4 regions of the Mesorhizobium sp. M1322 genome follow, and region 3 is predicted to be linked to each of the others. Evidence: predicted binding sites of a transcription regulator. Region 3 holds the regulator's gene; each other region holds the start of a gene.
The links. The regulator LexA, encoded in region 3, represses DNA repair genes until DNA is damaged. The targets are predictions, from matches to a motif close to TGTTCNNNNTGTGTTCNG.

Region 1: ssb (single-stranded DNA-binding protein) is a predicted target of LexA. The motif match lies at 2,805-2,822, and genes of this name have one in related genera.
Region 2: parE (DNA topoisomerase IV subunit B) is a predicted target of LexA. The motif match lies at 1,929-1,946, and genes of this name have one in related genera.
Region 4: NKH12_RS19160 (YifB family Mg chelatase-like AAA ATPase) is a predicted target of LexA. The motif match lies at 2,737-2,754, and genes of this name have one in related genera.

Annotation. Positions count from the first base shown of each region.
Region 1 is NZ_JAMYLP010000133.1:5,576-9,902, forward strand. It holds gene NKH12_RS28445 (hypothetical protein) at 468-689, opposite strand; gene NKH12_RS28450 (ATP-dependent Clp protease proteolytic subunit) at 855-1,460, opposite strand; gene NKH12_RS28455 (SRPBCC family protein) at 1,482-1,964, opposite strand; gene NKH12_RS28460 (ArsR/SmtB family transcription factor) at 1,961-2,275, opposite strand; gene NKH12_RS28465 (cupin domain-containing protein) at 2,320-2,688, opposite strand; gene ssb (single-stranded DNA-binding protein) at 2,923-3,444, shown strand; gene NKH12_RS28475 (OsmC family protein) at 3,572-3,997, shown strand; gene NKH12_RS28480 (MarC family protein) at 4,085-4,327, opposite strand, start outside.
Region 2 is NZ_JAMYLP010000067.1:17,358-21,684, forward strand. It holds gene parE (DNA topoisomerase IV subunit B) at 1-1,858, opposite strand, end outside; gene gcvP (aminomethyl-transferring glycine dehydrogenase) at 2,095-4,327, opposite strand, start outside.
Region 3 is NZ_JAMYLP010000027.1:16,235-20,561, reverse strand. It holds gene gltX (glutamate--tRNA ligase) at 1-417, opposite strand, end outside; gene NKH12_RS12870 (ComEC/Rec2 family competence protein) at 520-2,976, shown strand; gene lexA (transcriptional repressor LexA) at 2,970-3,707, opposite strand; gene NKH12_RS12860 (molybdopterin molybdotransferase MoeA) at 3,812-4,327, opposite strand, start outside.
Region 4 is NZ_JAMYLP010000053.1:2,091-6,417, forward strand. It holds gene NKH12_RS19150 (malate synthase G) at 1-315, shown strand, start outside; gene NKH12_RS19155 (hypothetical protein) at 537-1,079, shown strand; gene NKH12_RS19160 (YifB family Mg chelatase-like AAA ATPase) at 1,112-2,644, opposite strand; gene gshB (glutathione synthase) at 2,827-3,768, opposite strand; gene NKH12_RS19170 (SDR family NAD(P)-dependent oxidoreductase) at 4,166-4,327, shown strand, end outside.

The sequences.
Region 1 (4,327 bases), on a different contig from region 3:
GGGCAGACTCCAAACGTCACCGAAGCCGGCCGTCTTTCGATGGCCTCGCCACCCAAGGTGGCCTGCGAGACGCCGCGGGCTTTTGCGATATGTGCTTCGGACGACGCCAGTCGCAATGACAGAAAAGGAGAGCAGAGGAATGACTCCACCGGACAGTCCCTTGAGGCTCCACGTGTCGCTGGAGCCGCGGCAGGCATAAGTGCCAGGGCTAGGCGTCTGCGCCGCCCGACAAACCGTGACCTGCCGATTCCCATAAAAATCAGAGACTACTAGTCGGATCGTCGGCTGAACGCCGCGAAGCATCCGAAATCAAAAGCCGGCAGTGTACTCCCGGCAAGTTTGGATTTTAGATCCAAAAAAAGCCCCGACCGTTTGCGGAAGCAGCGGCGGGGCTGTTCATTTCAGATGACCCGCAAGCGCACGAGTGCCTTGCGATTATGGCAGCGATGAAGGCCGGTGGACGTTTCCTATCGCCGGGGGACGTTGATCTCGCCGGCGCCGACATCGACGGTTATGCTGCCGGAAATCCTGACGTCCATATCGCCGATCTTGAACTGGCCGTCGCTGGGCACGGCATCGTCGGGTTCGGGAGCCGGCTTGGCGATGCGATAGTCATCGGCCACGCCGGGCAGCGTGCCGTTCTGCGAAGACGTTGAATTGTCTTGGGCGAACGCCGTGCCGGAGGTCATGGCCGCGACTGCAACACCGATGACTAGACTAGGCGGTTCAAACGGCTGCGTGAAATCTTGTCGAGCATCGGCGGACTATATCGCCGCGCCATGGTCGAGGCCAGACCGGTGGCGATCAAACTCGCCGAATGACTTGGCCGTCGTCGCTCATGAGCCGGCTATCTTTCACGCCGCCCTTTTACGGGTGTCAAAAACATGATCGACAAGCCCCCAAGTCTTTGCCTCCTTGGCAGTCATGAAATGGTCGCGGTCGAGCGTGCGTTCGACCTCTTCGAACGTGCGACCGCAATGGTGCGCGTAAAGCTCGGTCATCCGCCGCTTGGTCCTGAGAATGCCTTCGGCATGGCGCTGGATGTCGGAGGCCTGGCCCTGGAAACCGCCTGACGGCTGGTGCAGCAGGATGCTGGTGTTGGGCAGCGCGATGCGCCGGCCCGGCGTGCCCGCCATCAGCAGAAACGAGGCCATCGAGGCGGCAAAGCCCATGCAGACGGTCGATACCGGACTGCTTATATACTGCATCGTGTCGTAGATGGCGAAACCGCTGGTCACCACGCCGCCCGGCGAGTTGATGTAGAGCGAAATCTCCTTATCGGGATTGTCGGATTCCAGCGACAGAAGCTGGGCACAGACCAGCGCCGACACGCCATCGTCGATCGGGCCGTTGATGAAGACGATGCGCTCGCGCAGCAGCCGCGAAAAAATGTCGAAGGCGCGTTCGCCGCGGCTCGACTGCTCGATCACCATCGGCACCAGGTTGGCAAAACCGCTCATCGCTTTTCTCCGTTGTGCCGCTCAGGCCGCGCGCAGGAAGGGGCGGGGCGTGTTTGCGGCGATGGTCTGTCTGCGGCTGTGTGCGTTGAGCGAGAGCCGGCAACCGGCGCCTGCAACCGCAGGCGTAGCTACTCGCGCAAATCCGCCGTGGACGATGCGCAGATGCGTGCCGCCCGACACGGTGCGGTCGAGCGTGAAGGTGACGATACTGTCCAGCGGGCCGGCAAGCGGATCCGCTGCTTTGCCAGGCGCCGGCCGCTCCCGCCAGGAATAGCGCAGCAGGCGTTCGGGCTCGGCGTCGAGGATTTCGCACTCGATGTGCGCATCAGCCTTAGCAAAGGCAAAGCGGCCGCCGACCTCCGGCTTGATGTCGTTCGGCATCATCCAGGCCGCGAGCAGGTCTGGTACCGTCAGCGCCCGCCACACTTTTTCCGGCGGTTCCGGAAGCTCGCACTCGAACTCGATCGAATCTGCCGCCATGTCCGAATGCTGTTTTGCCGTCATTGGTCCATGTCCTTCAAAACCGCCTTGAGTCTCTCGATACGCTCGGGCCAGAACGCACGGTAGCGGTCGATCCAGCCAAGCAGTGGGTCAAGGCCCTGCGGATCGGCGCGATAATAGGCGTTGCGGCCGGCCCGCCGCTCGGCCACCAGGCCGGCGCCGCGCAGCACCGCGAGATGCTGCGACACGGCCGGTTGCGACACGGTCATGCCGCTGCGCAGTTCCGACACGGTCATCTCGCCGGCGGCGAGCCGTTCGTAGACGGCGCGGCGCGTCGGGTCGGCCAAGGCACGAAAAATTTCTGCTTCGATCATGGTCAAAGCATAAGTCGATACTTATTGGTTTGGCAAGTGCCGTTTTATGGCGCCGGAAGCCAGCGTCTGACCGGCTCGGCAGATCCCTCAAAAATTGCCTCGAAGATTGGTGACGCCAGCACGGCATGGATGTGAAGCGTCTCAGTGCCGACATTTCGAAAGCCATGTTTCCTGTGCGCGGGAACAACAAGGGACTGCCCGGGAATCAAGACGACACGCTCCTCATCGATCCACATTTCGGCCTTGCCAGCGATCACAGTAAGCACCTCCTCGACCGGGTGCCAATGTGTCGGGGCGCCAACCCAGGGCTCGACCCATTGTTCAAATATGCACAGTTGAGTTGCGCCGTTGCAGGCCGAAACATGCATGCGGGTGTACTCCCGCTCGCCACTCTTCTTGCGGCTGGTCCTCATGCGCAACCGTCTTCATTATATTCGACCTTCGATCCCGGCGGCCAGATATCGTGGAATTTCCAGGCCCAAGATATTACTTGTTGCTGACATTCCTTGACAATAAGGGTTGCGGAGTCTAGAACGAAAAGAGAACAAAAACCTTGTGGGAAAAGGCAGCTGCGGCAGGCGGGGATTGTCCGCAGTCTATAAGGTGAGCGACAGAAATTTTGTTTCGGATGAGCGCGGAGAAGTATCATGGCGGGTAGCGTCAACAAGGTCATTCTGGTGGGCAATCTCGGGGCGGACCCGGAAATCCGCCGTTTGAATTCGGGTGAGCCGGTCGTCAATATCCGCGTCGCCACGTCGGAAAGCTGGCGCGACAAGACTTCCGGCGAGCGCAAGGAAAAGACCGAGTGGCACAATGTCGTCATCTTCAACGACCAGCTCGCCAAGGTCGCCGAGCAGTACCTGAAGAAGGGTGCCAAGGTTTATGTCGAAGGCCAGTTGCAGACGCGCAAATGGCAGGACCAGACCGGCAATGACCGCTACACGACCGAAATCGTGCTGCAGAAATTCCGTGGCGAGCTGCAGATGCTCGACGCACGCGGGCAGGGCGAGGGCGGTCAGGTCGGCAGTTATGCCGGTGGCGGCAGCAGCCGTGGTTCCGATTTCGGTCAGTCGGGTCCGGGCGAGAGTCTCAATCGCGGCGGCGGTGGCAACAAGGGCGGTGGTGGCGGCGGTTCGTCGCGCGAACTGGACGACGAAATTCCGTTCTGATCCCTCGGAGCGAACGGCTCTGCGCGAGCTGACAACGCCAGCTACTTGAGGCCATGCATTGGCGTCCCGAAGATCTGTCTTCGGGACGTTGTGCGTTTGAGCGGTGCACGGTGAAAGGACGGATCAGGTGAAAGCACGGATCAAATGGGTCGAGGAGCGCACTTTCGTTGGCGAGTCCGGCAGCGGTCACAAGGTGGTGCTGGGGACCGCGTTCGGGCCGGAAGGCAGGACGCCGGGGCCGAGCCCGATGGAACTGGTGCTGCTCGGCACCGGCGGCTGCTCGGCCTATGATGTCGTCCACATCCTCGAAAAGGGCCGCGAGGCGGTCGAAGACTGTGTGGTCGAGCTCGACGCCGACCGGGCGGAGAAGGAGCCGCGGGTGTTCACCCGCATCCATATGCGTTTCATTGTTAAGGGCCGCGCGCTTTCGCCCGATAAGGTGAGGCGGGCAATCGATCTGTCGATCGAAAAATACTGCTCGGCCTCGACAATGATGGCCAAGACCGCCGAGATCACCCACGACTTCGAAGTCATCGACACCACGGCTAAGTAGGACAGCGTCCAGTGGTGGCGGTTCGTCGCGCGAGCTGGATAACGAAAATGGCAGCCTCGGTATCAAGCGCGAGGCCGCTTTCGTTTTTCACCCCGCCATCAACGCCTTGATGCCGTCGGCGACGAACTGCACGGCGAGCGCCGCCAGGATGACGCCGAGGAGCCGCGTCAGGATCGAGCGGCCGGTCTGGCCGAGGATACGGTCGATGCGCTCGGCCAGCACGAACACCAGGTAGGTGATCACAAGGCAGATCGCGATGATGCCGACAAGGGCTGCCTGCGCTCCAAAACCTGGAAACGAGCCGGAGAGCAGGACGGTCGCTGAAATCGC
Region 2 (4,327 bases), on a different contig from region 3:
CGCCGAGCCCCTTGAAGCGGCCGATTTCGACTTTGCCGCGCCCGGTGAACTCGGTGCGCAGGAGTTCGTCCTTGTGCGCATCATCGCGGGCATAGGCGATCTTGCCGCCTTGCCGGATCGAGTAGAGCGGCGGCACCGCCAGATAGAGATGGCCGCCGCGGACCAGGCTCGGCATCTCCTGATAGAAGAAGGTGATCAGCAAGGAAGCGATGTGGGCGCCGTCGACGTCGGCGTCGGTCATGATGATGACCCGGTCGTAGCGCAGATCCTGATCGCGGTATTTCGAGCGCGTGCCACAGCCAAGCGCCTGGATCAGGTCGGAAATCTGCTGGTTGCCGGCCAGCTTGTCGTTGCCGGCGCTGGCGACGTTGAGGATCTTTCCACGCAGCGGCAGCACCGCCTGGCTGGCGCGGTCGCGCGCCTGTTTCGCCGAGCCGCCGGCCGAATCGCCCTCGACGATGAAGAGCTCGGCGCCGGCCGCGGCATTCTGCGTGCAGTCGGCGAGCTTGCCGGGCAGGCGCAGCTTGCGCACTGCGCTCTTGCGCGACACTTCCTTTTCCTGGCGCCGCCGCACCCGCTCGTCGGCACGCGCGATCACCCATTCGAGCAGCTTCGAAGCTTCCTGCGGATTGTCTGCCAGCCAGTGATCGAACGGATCGCGGATGGCGGTCTCGACGATCCTGATCGCCTCGATCGTCGCCAGCCTGTCCTTGGTCTGGCCGACGAATTCCGGTTCGCGGATGAACACCGACAGCATGCCCGCCGCCGAGATCATGACGTCTTCCGACGTGACGATCGAAGCACGCTTGTTGCCGACCAGGTCGGCATAGGCGCGCAGGCCGCGCGTCAAAACGTTGCGGAAGCCGGCCTCGTGCGTGCCGCCTTCGCCGGTCGGGATGGTGTTGCAGTAGGAATTGAGGAACCCGTCGCCGCCGAACCAGGTCACTGCCCATTCGAGCGAACCGTGGCCGCCTTGCCTGTCGCTTTTGCCGGCGAAGATTTCGCGGGTGACCTGGAATTCATCGCCGAGCGAGGCTTTCAGATAGTCCTTGAGGCCGCCGGGGAAATGGAACTCGGCCTTAGCTGGCGTCGTGTCCTTCTCCTTGATCAGCGACGCATCGCAGGTCCAGCGGATCTCGACGCCGCCGAACAGATAGGCTTTCGAGCGCGTCATACGGTAGAGCCGCGCCGGCTCGAATGCCGCACCCTTGCCGAAGATCTGCTCGTCGGGATGGAAGCGTATCTTGGTGCCGCGCCGGTTATGCACCTCGCCGAGTTGCTCCAGGCCAGTCACCGGGACGCCCCGCGAAAAACGCTGGCGATAGAGCTGGCGCCCGCGCGCGACCTCGACCTCGAGATGGTCCGACAGCGCGTTGACGACGGAGACGCCGACGCCGTGCAGGCCGCCCGAGGTTTCGTAGACCTTGCTGTCGAACTTGCCGCCCGAATGCAGCGTCGTCATGATGACTTCGAGCGCCGGTTTCTTGAATTTCGGATGCGGATCGACCGGAATGCCGCGGCCATTGTCGGTCACCGCCAGATATCCATCGGCCGAAAGCTCTACATCAATGAAGGTCGCGTGGCCGGCGACCGCCTCGTCCATCGCGTTGTCGATGACCTCGGCGAACAAATGGTGCATCGCCTTGTCGTCGGTGCCGCCGATATACATGCCGGGTCGCCGCCGCACCGGCTCCAGCCCTTCCAGAACCTCGATGTCGGCGGCACTGTAGCTCTCGCTGCCGTCGCGGGATGCCGGACGCTTCGCCGCCTGCACCAGCGGGTCAGCCGGGCGCGCGGTGGCGCGAACCGGTTGCGGCTGCTTGTCCATAGTGCCGAAAAGATCGTTATTGTCGTCCATGCTGGTCCTGGATTCCGATGTTGCGAATCACCACCCAATACTGCCACGCTTTTTGCGGGCAGGCGACGGAGGTTCCTGTTACGTTCGAGGATAGAGCCTCTTACTGCAAAGCCATCCGACAACCAAGCGGCGGAAATGGGTCGAAAACTCCGGCCTTCAGGGGTTTGCCGCATCGGCCACCCTCATTGCGTGTGCGCGGGAAATGAGGGGGCAGTCTGCCTCGCAGTCGGCTGGTTCTATTCCGCCGCCCCCAGATACTCCGACAACGGCGGGCAGGAGCAGACGAGGTTTCGGTCGCCGGCGACATTGTCGATGCGCGACACCGGCGGCCAGTATTTGGCTGATGTGTGGGCATCACCGGCCGGGTAGGCCGCCTCCAGGCGCGAATAGGGATGGGTCCACTGGCCGGCCAGCGCCTCGGCCGCGGTATGGGGCGCATTGACCAGCGGATTGTCGGCCAAGGGCCATTCGCCTTTCGCCACCTTGGCTGCCTCGCCTGATATCGCGATCATCGCCTCGCAGAAGCGATCCAGTTCGCTCTTGGGCTCGGACTCGGTCGGCTCGACCATTAGCGTGCCGGCCACCGGAAACGACATGGTCGGCGCATGGAAACCATAATCGATCAGCCGTTTGGCGATATCGTCGACGCTGATGCCGGAGCTCTCCTTGAGCACGCGGGTGTCGAGGATGCACTCATGGGCGATGCGATCGTGCCTGCCCTTGTAGAGGAGCGGGAAGTGCGGTGCGAGCCGCGTCGCCACGTAGTTGGCGGAAACGATCGCCGTCTCGGTGGCCTGCTTGAGGCCGGAAGCGCCCATCATGCGAATATACATCCAGGTGATCGGCAGGATCGAAGCGCTGCCGAACGGTGCGGCCGACACGGCATGGCCCGAGCCTTCGGTGACGTGGCCGGGCAGATACGGTCTCAAATGCGCCTTGACGCCGATCGGGCCGACGCCGGGACCGCCGCCGCCATGCGGGATGCAGAAGGTCTTGTGCAGATTCATGTGGCAGACATCGGCGCCGATGTCGCCAGGGCGAGCGAGGCCGACCAAGGCGTTGAGGTTGGCGCCGTCGAAATAGACCTGGGCGCCATGCTCGTGAATGAGGGCGCAGAGATGCCGCGCGCCTTCCTCGTATACGCCATGCGTCGAGGGATAGGTGAACATCAGCGCGGCGAGATTCTTTGAATGCGCGTTCGCCTTGGCACTCATATCGTCCATGTCGATATTACCATCCTCGGTGCAGCGCACGACGACGACGCTCATGCCGGCCATCGCCGCACTCGCCGGATTGGTGCCATGCGCGGATGACGGAATCAGGCAGACGGTGCGGTGGCCTTCGCCGCGCGAGCGGTGATAGCTGCGAATGGCGAGCAGCCCGGCATACTCGCCCTGGCTGCCGGCATTGGGCTGCAGGCTGACCGCATCGAAGCCAGTGATCTCCGACAGCCAGCCTTCCAGTTCGCCGACCATCGCGCGATAGCCTGCCGAATGCGCGGCCGGCGCGAATGGATGCAGATTGGCGACGCTTGGCCAGCTCACCGGCATCATCTCGGCGGCGGCGTTGAGCTTCATCGTGCAGGAGCCGAGGGGGATCATGGCGCGGTCGAGGGCCAGGTCCTTGTCGGCCAGCCGGCGCAAGAAGCGCATCATCTCCGTTTCCGAGTGGTTTTCGTGGAAGACCGGCTGGCTGAGAAACGCCTTGCCGCGCGGCTTTCCGGGCATGGTGCTGCTGGTAGCGGCGCCTGCCTTGGCGCCGAACAGTGCTGCGATGGCGTCCAGATCGGCAACGGTCGAGGTCTCGTCAAAGCTGATGCCGATGTGGTCGGCGTCGATGACGCGCAGCAATCGGCCGGTCTTTTCAGCAGCCGCGGCGATCGCGCCGGCTCTGCCTTTCACTTCCACCGTCACCGTGTCGAAGCGGCTTGCGCCAAGCACCGAAATTCCTGACGCGGTGAGACCGGTTGCCAGCCGGTTGGCCAATGAATGGATTCGGCCGGCAATCGCCTGCAGCCCGGCAGGGCCATGCCAGATCGCATAGGCCGTCGCCATGTTGGCGAGCAGCGCCTGCGCGGTACAGATGTTGGAGGTCGCCTTGTCGCGACGGATATGCTGTTCGCGCGTCTGCAAGGCGAGACGATAGCCGGCGCGGCCTTTGCTGTCGGTCGACTGGCCGACGAGGCGGCCCGGCATCAGCCGCGTCAGCCTGTCGGAGACGGCGCAATAGGCGGCGTGCGGCCCGCCAAAGCCCATTGGCACGCCGAAACGCTGCATCGGGCCGACGGCGATGTCGGCGCCAAGCTTAGCCGGCGCGTCGGTCAGCGTCAGCCCGAGCGGATCGGCAATGAAAACGACCAGCGCGCCGGTGGCGCGGGCCTTCTCGATTGCCGCCTTGTGATCGCCGTAGACGCCAAACGTGTCAGGCCAGGAGACCAGCAGAGCGGCGGTGTTGTCGTCGATCGTGTCG
Region 3 (4,327 bases):
GGCGCCGGCCGGCGCCTCCGACGGGTCGCGGTCGCGCCAGCGGCCGTCATAGCGGGGAGGCAGCCCCTTGGCACGCGCGCTTTCGCGCATCGCCTCCAGCTCGGCCCGCGTCGCATAGCAGTGATACGCCTTGCCGAGCCGCACCAACTCCTCGGCGACGGCGCGGTGGCGCGGTGCGCGCTCGAACTGCGATACCGGGTCGCCGTCCCAGGTGAGGCCGAGCCAGGAGAGCCCGTCGCGGATGGCGGCGGTTGCCGCATCGGTCGAACGCTCACGATCGGTGTCCTCGATGCGCAGCAGCATCGTGCCGCCAGTGTGTTTCGCATACAGCCAGTTGAACAGCGCCGTGCGCGCTCCGCCAATATGCAGGAAGCCGGTGGGCGAGGGGGCAAAACGGGTGACGACCTTGTCGGACATGGAACTCTCAGGCAAGCGCAGGAAACGGATGTGATTGCGCGGACTTTCGCGCGTCGCGCGTTCATGTAGCATAGGAGGTCAAGGGCGCAAGGGGCAGACCCGATGGCTGGACCAGGCCGCGGCGTGGACGAGAGCGAGGGCGCGATCACAAGCGTCAGCGAACGATCGCTGTTTGCCGACGTTCCCCACGCCGAGCCGCTACCCGCTCCGCTGCCTGCGTCGCAGCCGGGCATTCAGCCTCCTTCGCCGGACCGCGCCGCGCCAACACCGGCTCCAACACCCGGGCCTGTCATTCGTTTCCGCCGGCAGCTCAGCCGTCTTTCACCATCCGGTATCCGCAACAGCGTGGCCTCGGCAGCCGGCTTGGAACTAGACCGCGGCGTCGCCTTCCTGCTGGTGCCGGTTTTTCTGGCATGCGGGGTGATCGTTTATTTTTCGCTTGCCGTCGAACCGGACTTTCCGCAGCCCATTGCCGTCGTGGTTCTCACGGCATTGTGTGCAGCGGTGACGCGCTCATGGCGCAAGACGCATTTGTGCTTCATGGCAGCGTTGCTGTGCGCGCTTGGTGTGCTCGCCGCCAAGGTTGAAACCTGGCGCGCGGGAACGCAGATGCTCGGTTCGGAAATCCAGACCCAGCTCACCGGCCGTGTCGTCAGGCTCGACCAGATGGCGAACGGCCGGATCAGGCTGACCATCGACGTGATGTCGACGGCCCGGCCGACACTGCGTTATGCGCCGGAACGTGTCAGGGTTTCGGCACGCAAAATTCCCGCTGAGATGACCGCAGGCTCGGTGGCAACCGGCTATGTGAGGCTTCTGCCTCCGACTGGCCCGGTTAGGCCGGACAGTTATGACTTCTCCTTCGACAGCTATTTCGCCGGTATCGGTGCCAGTGGCTTTTTCCTCGGCAATCCGAAGATCGTCGTTTCCGAGGATGCGCCGTTCGCCGCGCGCCTTTCTTCCTCGATCGAAAAGGCGCGCGAAACCATTGCCGACCATATCAGGGACAGCATTGGTGGCGCCGAGGGGGAGATTGCCGCCGCGCTGATCGTCGGCGTGCGTGCCGGCATTCCCGAAGAGATAAACGAATCGATGCGGCGCACCGGCATCTACCACATCATCTCGATTTCCGGCTTGCACATGGCGCTTGTCGCCGGCACCATCATGGGATTGCTGCGCGGCGCCTTTGCGCTGTTTCCCGATTTTTCGTCACGCCGGCCGGTCAAAAAATATGCGGCTGCTGCCGCACTCCTTTCCATCGCGGCCTATCTCATTTTTTCCGGTATCGTGGTCGCGGCTGAGCGCAGCTTCATCATGCTGGCGGTAATGCTTGTTGCCGTGCTGTTCGACCGGGCGGCACTCACCATGCGCAATCTGGCGATTTCTGCCATCGCCGTCATCGTCGTGTCGCCGCACGAGGTGGTCGGCCCAAGCTTCCAGATGTCCTTCGCCGCGACTGCTGCTCTCGTGGGTGCCTATGCCGGCTGGTCCGACTATCGTGCCGACAAGGCCACGGCGCCGCCACAGCGACGGTCACCGGTCGTTTTCGTCACGCGGAAACTCGCCGCTGGGACAGGCACCATCGCAATGACCTCCATCATTGCCGGCACCGCCACCGCGCTCTTCGCCATTTGGCACTTCCAGCGCGTCTCGCCGCTTAGCCTGTTCGCCAATCTGGCGGTCATGCCGATCGTAACGGTCGTCATGTTCCTGGCCGTCCTCAGCGCCTTGGCAATGCCTTTCGGCTTCGACGGACCTTTCCTCTACATGATGGGCAAGGGGCTGACGGCCATGATCGCAATATCGGGATGGATTTCCGAGCGTTCGCCGGTCGATGCAGTCGGACTTATTTCGTTGCAATCGGTGCTGCTGGTGACGGTCGCCCTGGTCATCGCCACGATGGCGACGACATGGTTGCGGCTTGCGGCACTTCCCTTTGCGCTTGCCGGCCTGCTGACGATTTCCGAGACGCGCACGCCCGACGTGCTGATCTCGGAGGATGCGCATCTGGTGGCGTTGCCGATCGGCGGCGGCGAATTGGCCGTCAACCGGGTGCGCTCGAACGAATTCACCACCGACAACTGGAAACATGCGCTGGTTTCAGCGACCATTGTCGAGCCCGAGACATTCGAAAAAGGAGACGTGCGGTTCGACATCGCCGACCCGGCCGACCTGCCGCCGGGAGCGCCCTTCTACTGCACTGCCGGCCTGTGCCTCGCCCGGCATCCGTCCGGCGCGATCATCGCGCTCGCCGACAACCGCAAAACCGCGCGGTCAGCCTGTGCCTTTGCGGATCTGATCGTCATCGACGACGCCACAGCCTATTACAATCCCTGCCGCAATCCGCTGGTCCTCGTCGTCACCAAACGGCAGCTCGCTCGCATGGGCAGTGCCGCCGTCTTCTTCGATCCGCTATCGGCGACGACGCGCGCAGAAATCCGTTTTGCCGTCAGACAGCCCTATAGACCCTGGCATGAGCAGCGGAGATTTTCGCGCGAGGCGAAGGGCCTGCCGCCATACCGCAGGGCCGAGAAACCCAAAAAGCCTGCCGCTCAGTAACGCCGGATTAGTCCGACGAGCTTGCCTTGCACCTTGACCCGGTCCGGCCCGAAGATACGCGTTTCATAGGCCGGATTGGCGGCTTCAAGTGCGATCGAGGCGCCCTTACGGCGGAACCGCTTCAGCGTCGCTTCCTCCTCGTCGACCAAGGCGACGATGATCTCGCCAGGCTGGGCGGTGTCGGCGTTGCGGATGATGACCGTGTCGCCGTCGAAAATGCCGGCCTCGATCATCGAATCACCCTTGACCTCCAGCGCGTAGTGCGTGCCGCCGGTGATCATGTCCGGCGGCACCGAGATCGAATGCGTCTGGTGCTGGATCGCATCGATCGGTACACCGGCAGCGATGCGGCCCATCACCGGGATGGAGACGGTGGCAACGACGTCGTCATCATTGCCGGCCGCAGGCATGCGTGAAGGCGCCGGCTTGATCTGTCGCCCGAGGCTGCCCTGCCCAAGGCTGCCCTGAATGACGCTCGGCGAGAATTTGCGCGCCGCATTGAGGCCGGGCGCGATCGAATCGGGCAGGCGCAGCACCTCCAGCGCGCGGGCGCGGTTGGGCAGGCGGCGAATGAAGCCGCGCTCCTCCAGCGCCGTGATCAGCCGATGGATTCCCGACTTGGAGGCGAGGTCGAGCGCTTCCTTCATCTCGTCGAACGAGGGCGGAATGCCGCTTTCCTTCAGCCGCTCGTGGATGAACATCAGCAGTTCGTGTTGTTTGCGTGTCAGCATCGCGACCCCCAACAGAATCAGAAAAACAAACCCAGAACAAACACTATCTGTTCCAGTTGTGTTCCGCAACCGTTTAAAGTTTAATGAATGTGTTGACGTTTTGTTCAGCGTAGCATCAGCACGCTGCAGGCGGCGCCCGTCGCGGCTGGGGGAGCGAATGGCTCGCGCACGATCAGCCCGTTGGCGTCGGCCAGCATTTTGAGCATCGAGGAATCCTGGATGCCGAACGGGGTCGCCAGCAGCGTGCCGGCTTCTTCACTCACCACGGCGCGTACATAGTCCTGCCTGAGATCGTTGGCCGGCATGGCAGCGCCGAGCCGCGCCTGACGCATGTCCTGCCGGAAGGCGCGGCCGCCGAGGCGCGCAAGCAGCGGCTTCAGAAAGAGCTGCGTGCAGACCAGGCTCGCCACCGGATTGCCAGGCAGGCCGATGCAGCGGATGTCACCCAGCCGCCCGAACATCAGCGGCTTGCCGGGCCGCATGGCGATTTTCCAGAAATCGAGCGTCATGCCTTCGCCGGTCAGCACGTCATGGACTAGGTCATGGTCGCCGACCGAGGCGCCGCCCAGCGTGACGATGACGTCGGCGCCTGCATCGACCGCTTGTTTCACCAGCGTGGC
Region 4 (4,327 bases), on a different contig from region 3:
ATCAATGACGTTGGCCTGATGGAGGACCGCGCTACGCTGCGGATCTCCTCGCAGCATATCGCCAACTGGCTGCATCATGGCGTCTGCACCTCAGACCAAATGATGGAGACGATGAAGCGCATGGCCGGCGTCGTCGATCGCCAGAACGCAGGCGATCCGCTCTACCGGCCGATGGCGCCCGACTTCGACAAGTCGATCGCCTTCCTCGCTGCTTGCGACTTGGTTTTCAAAGGCCGCACCCAGCCCAACGGCTACACCGAGCCGGTGCTGCACGCGCGGCGGCTGAAGCTGAAGGCGAAGGAGCGGGCTGGATAGCAAGCCGCCGTTGCAAGGCGCAGTCTCACAAGACGAGGCGCGAAATAGAAATCGTCCGATGCAGCATGTTTGAGAGCCCGGTCTGAATCACCCGAAGGATATTAGCCATCGCTAAAACAGCGTTGTCCCGGTGCATGCCATCTGCTAGAATTTTGACCACCGACAAACGGCTCTGGGAGGCCGTGCGTCCGATATCAACTCAAAAAAACCGGAGAACGGCCATGAAACGGCTTCTGACGGTCGCTGCGCTTTTGGCAGCGGGCAGTTTGTTTGCGATGCAAGGCGCAGCCGCCGACGACGCTGCGATGATCAAGAGCGCTGAATCCGCCGCACCCCCCGCTGTAGCAAGCGGCGCTGCGATCCACGCTATGGATGAGAAGGGTGCAATGCGCACACTGCGCGAGGGCACAAACGGCTTCTGGTGCATGCCCGACAACCCGGCCACACCTGGCCCGGATCCAATGTGTGGCGACGCCAACTCTATGGAATGGGCGATGGCTTGGATGGGAAAAAAGGAACCGCCCAAGGGCAAGGTCGGCTTCATGTATATGCTGGCCGGCGGCACCGACGGCAGCAACACCGATCCTTATGCGACGAAGCCCGAGGAAGGCAACAATTGGATCGAGACCGGACCGCACGTGATGATCGTCAACGCAACGGACATGATGCAGGGCTATCCGGCGGACCCCAAGCCTGACACGTCCAGGCCATATGTGATGTGGGCGGGCACTCCCTACGCACATCTCATGATCCCGGTTAAATAGCTGCTGCGGAAATGACTGGCGGGAGGGGAACGTCACGCCGCCTGCGCCATTCGCTCCGAGCTCATGCGGTAGGAAATCGCCTCGGCCAGATGGATGCGGCCGACCGTCTCGCTGGCCTCGAGATCGGCCAATGTTCGCGCCACCTTCAGGACCCGATGATAGGCCCGCGCGGAAAAGCCTAGTTTCTCGCTGGCATCCCTGAGCAGCGACAGGCCTGATGCATCCGGCATCGCGATCTCCTCGATGACCGAGGGCGAGCAATGCGCGTTGGTGGTGGCGGAGGTCGCGCCAAGCCGTTCGAAACGCTCGCGCTGGATCGTCCGGGCGCGGGCCACGCGCAGCGCCACCGCGGCACTTTTCTCTGCCCGGTCCGGCCGGATCAGATCGCTGGCCGAGACCGCCGGCACCTCGATCCGGATATCGATACGGTCGAGCAGCGGGCCGGAAATGCGCGCCTGGTAATCGGTGCGGCAACGGTCGCCGCGCAGGCAGCGATAGCCCGGCTCGCCGGCCATGCCGCAGCGGCACGGGTTCATCGCCGCGACCAGCTGGATGCGTGCCGAATAGGTGACACGATGATTGGCGCGGGCGATCATGCAGTCGCCGGTCTCCAGCGGCTGGCGCAGTGCGTCGAGCGCCTGCGGCGAGAATTCGGGAAACTCGTCGAGGAACAGCACGCCGTGATGGGCAAGCGACGCCTCGCCCGGCCGCACGCGCAGGCCGCCGCCGACCATGGCAGCCATCGAGGCCGAATGGTGCGGCGCACGGAACGGCCGCCGGTCGGTCAGTTTTCCTTCGCCGAGTTCGCCGGCCACCGACGCGATCATCGAGACTTCGAGCAATTCCCTGGGCGCCAGCGGCGGCAGGATCGACGGCAGCCGCTGCGCCAGCATCGATTTTCCCGACCCCGGCGGTCCGACCATCAACAGATTGTGGCCGCCGGCCGCCGCCACTTCCAGTGCCCGCTTGGCGGTCTCCTGGCCCTTGATGTCGGCGAGATCCGGCAGGTCACGCGCCGAGGCATGGATGCCGGGCTCCGGCCGCGACAGGACCTGTGTGCCGCGAAAATGATTGGCGATGGCGATCAGGCTGCGCGGTGCCAGGATGTCGAAATCCTTGCCGGCCCACGCCGCTTCCGGGCCGCAGGCGAAAGGGCAGATCAGGCCCTTGCCTTCGGCATTGGCGCCGATCGCCGCCGGCAGCGCGCCGGCCACCGCTGCGATGGTGCCGTCGAGCGACAGCTCGCCAAGCACGATATAGCCGGCCAGCATGTCGCCCGGAATCGCCCCCAATGCCGCCATCAGGCCGAGCGCGATCGGCAAATCGTAATGGCTGCCTTCCTTGGGCAGGTCGGCGGGCGCCAGATTTACCGTGACCTTCTTCGACGGCATCGACAGGCCCGACGCATGCAGCGCCGCCTGCACCCGCTCACGGCTTTCGGCCACCGCCTTGTCGCCGAGGCCGACGATGTGCATGTTGACCTTGCCGGGCGCAATCATCACCTGCACGTCGACCGGTACGGCCTCGATGCCCTGGAAAGCGACCGTGCGGACCCGCGCAACCATTTTTTCTGCCCCCGGATACGGGCTCGCCCGAAGCCCTGCGATCATGCCGCGAACGGCGTCACCGGAGACAACCACAGATTTCGGGCGAAGGCAAGAACATTACGGGAACAATTGAACGTTGCGCTCTGATCGCGTTGCGTCGGCAACGGATCGGAAAAACACTATTCCCCCAAGTGTGGGTGCTACTTGCGTTTGTCCTCGACTGCATCCCAGAACAGGCTGGCGATGTCGGCGCCACCAAAACGCTGCACCTCGCGCACGCCGGTCGGCGACGTCACGTTGATCTCGGTCATGTAGTCGCCGATCACGTCGATGCCGACGAGGATAAAACCGCGCTCTTTCAGCGACGGGCCGATGCGGGCGCAGATCTCGCGCTCGCGCGCCGTCAGTTCGGTTTTTTCGGCACGGCCGCCGACATGCATGTTGGAGCGTGAATCAGTCTCGGCCGGCACCCGGTTGATGGCGCCGACTGGCTCACCGTCGATCAGGATGATGCGCTTGTCGCCGGCGCGCACCTCCTTCAGATAGCGCTGCACGATATAGGGCTCGCGGAACATCTGGCCGAACATTTCGAGCAGCGAGGCGAGGTTGCGATCGGCCTCGTGCAGGTGGAAGATGCCGGCGCCGCCATTGCCGTAGAGCGGCTTGACGATGATGTCGCCGAACTCCTTCCGGAAGGCGGCGACCTCCAGCGGGTCCTTGGTGATCAGCGTTTCCGGCATCAGGTCGGGAAATTCGGTGACGAAGATCTTTTCCGGGCTGTTGCGCACCCAGGCCGGGTCGTTGACCACCAGCGTCTTGGGATGGATACGCTCGAGTATGTGCGTCGTGGTGATGTAGTTCATGTCGAACGGCGGATCCTGCCTGAGCAGGATGACGTCCATCTCCGACAGGTCGGTGCGGACTTCTTCGCCGAGCGAATAGTGATTGCCCTTCTCGTCGCGGACCTGCATTGCCTCGATGCGGGCAAACACCTTGCCGCCGCGCAGCGACAGCCGGTCGGGCGTATAATGGAACAGCTGATGGCCGCGCCGCTGCGCTTCCAGCGACAGCGCGAAAGACGTGTCGCCGGCAATCGAGACGGTGGAGATGTGGTCCATCTGGATGGCGATTTTCAGAGGCATGGCGGATCTCCGGCGGATCGGATGGGCTGCTTGCCTGTACAGCTTCGCCGGTCATCTGCCAATCGCGACATTTTGAGGATTGCCTGCTGCAAGCGGGGCGTCTGTCGGTCAGTTGCAGACAAAGCGAGGCCACGCGTGCGCTCGATGCTTTCATGGGATCGCCGCCGCAGCGAGGACGCGTAGCGGGGGCGTGATCGCCTTTTTGTCTGACATAAGCCTCGGGAATCGGTTTTTCTCCCTTGCTCCCCCGACCGGGCTGGCTAGGATGCGCGCCGACTGAGCTTACAGCGCCGCGCGTCCTTTTTGGACGCGCAAAGGACGCTGTAGCACTTTGATTTTGCGCATGATCCTTTCCGAAAATCGAAACCGATTTTCGGGTCATGCCCAGGGAGAAAAAATGATGCCATCGGCGCGCTTTGCCGACCTTGAGGGCGCTTCGGTGCTGATCACCGGCGGCGGTTCCGGCATCGGTGCGGCGCTGACCGAGGGTTTTGCCCGCCAGGGGGCAAAGGTCGCCTTCATCGACATCGCCGACCGCCCGAGCCTGGCGCTGGCCGAT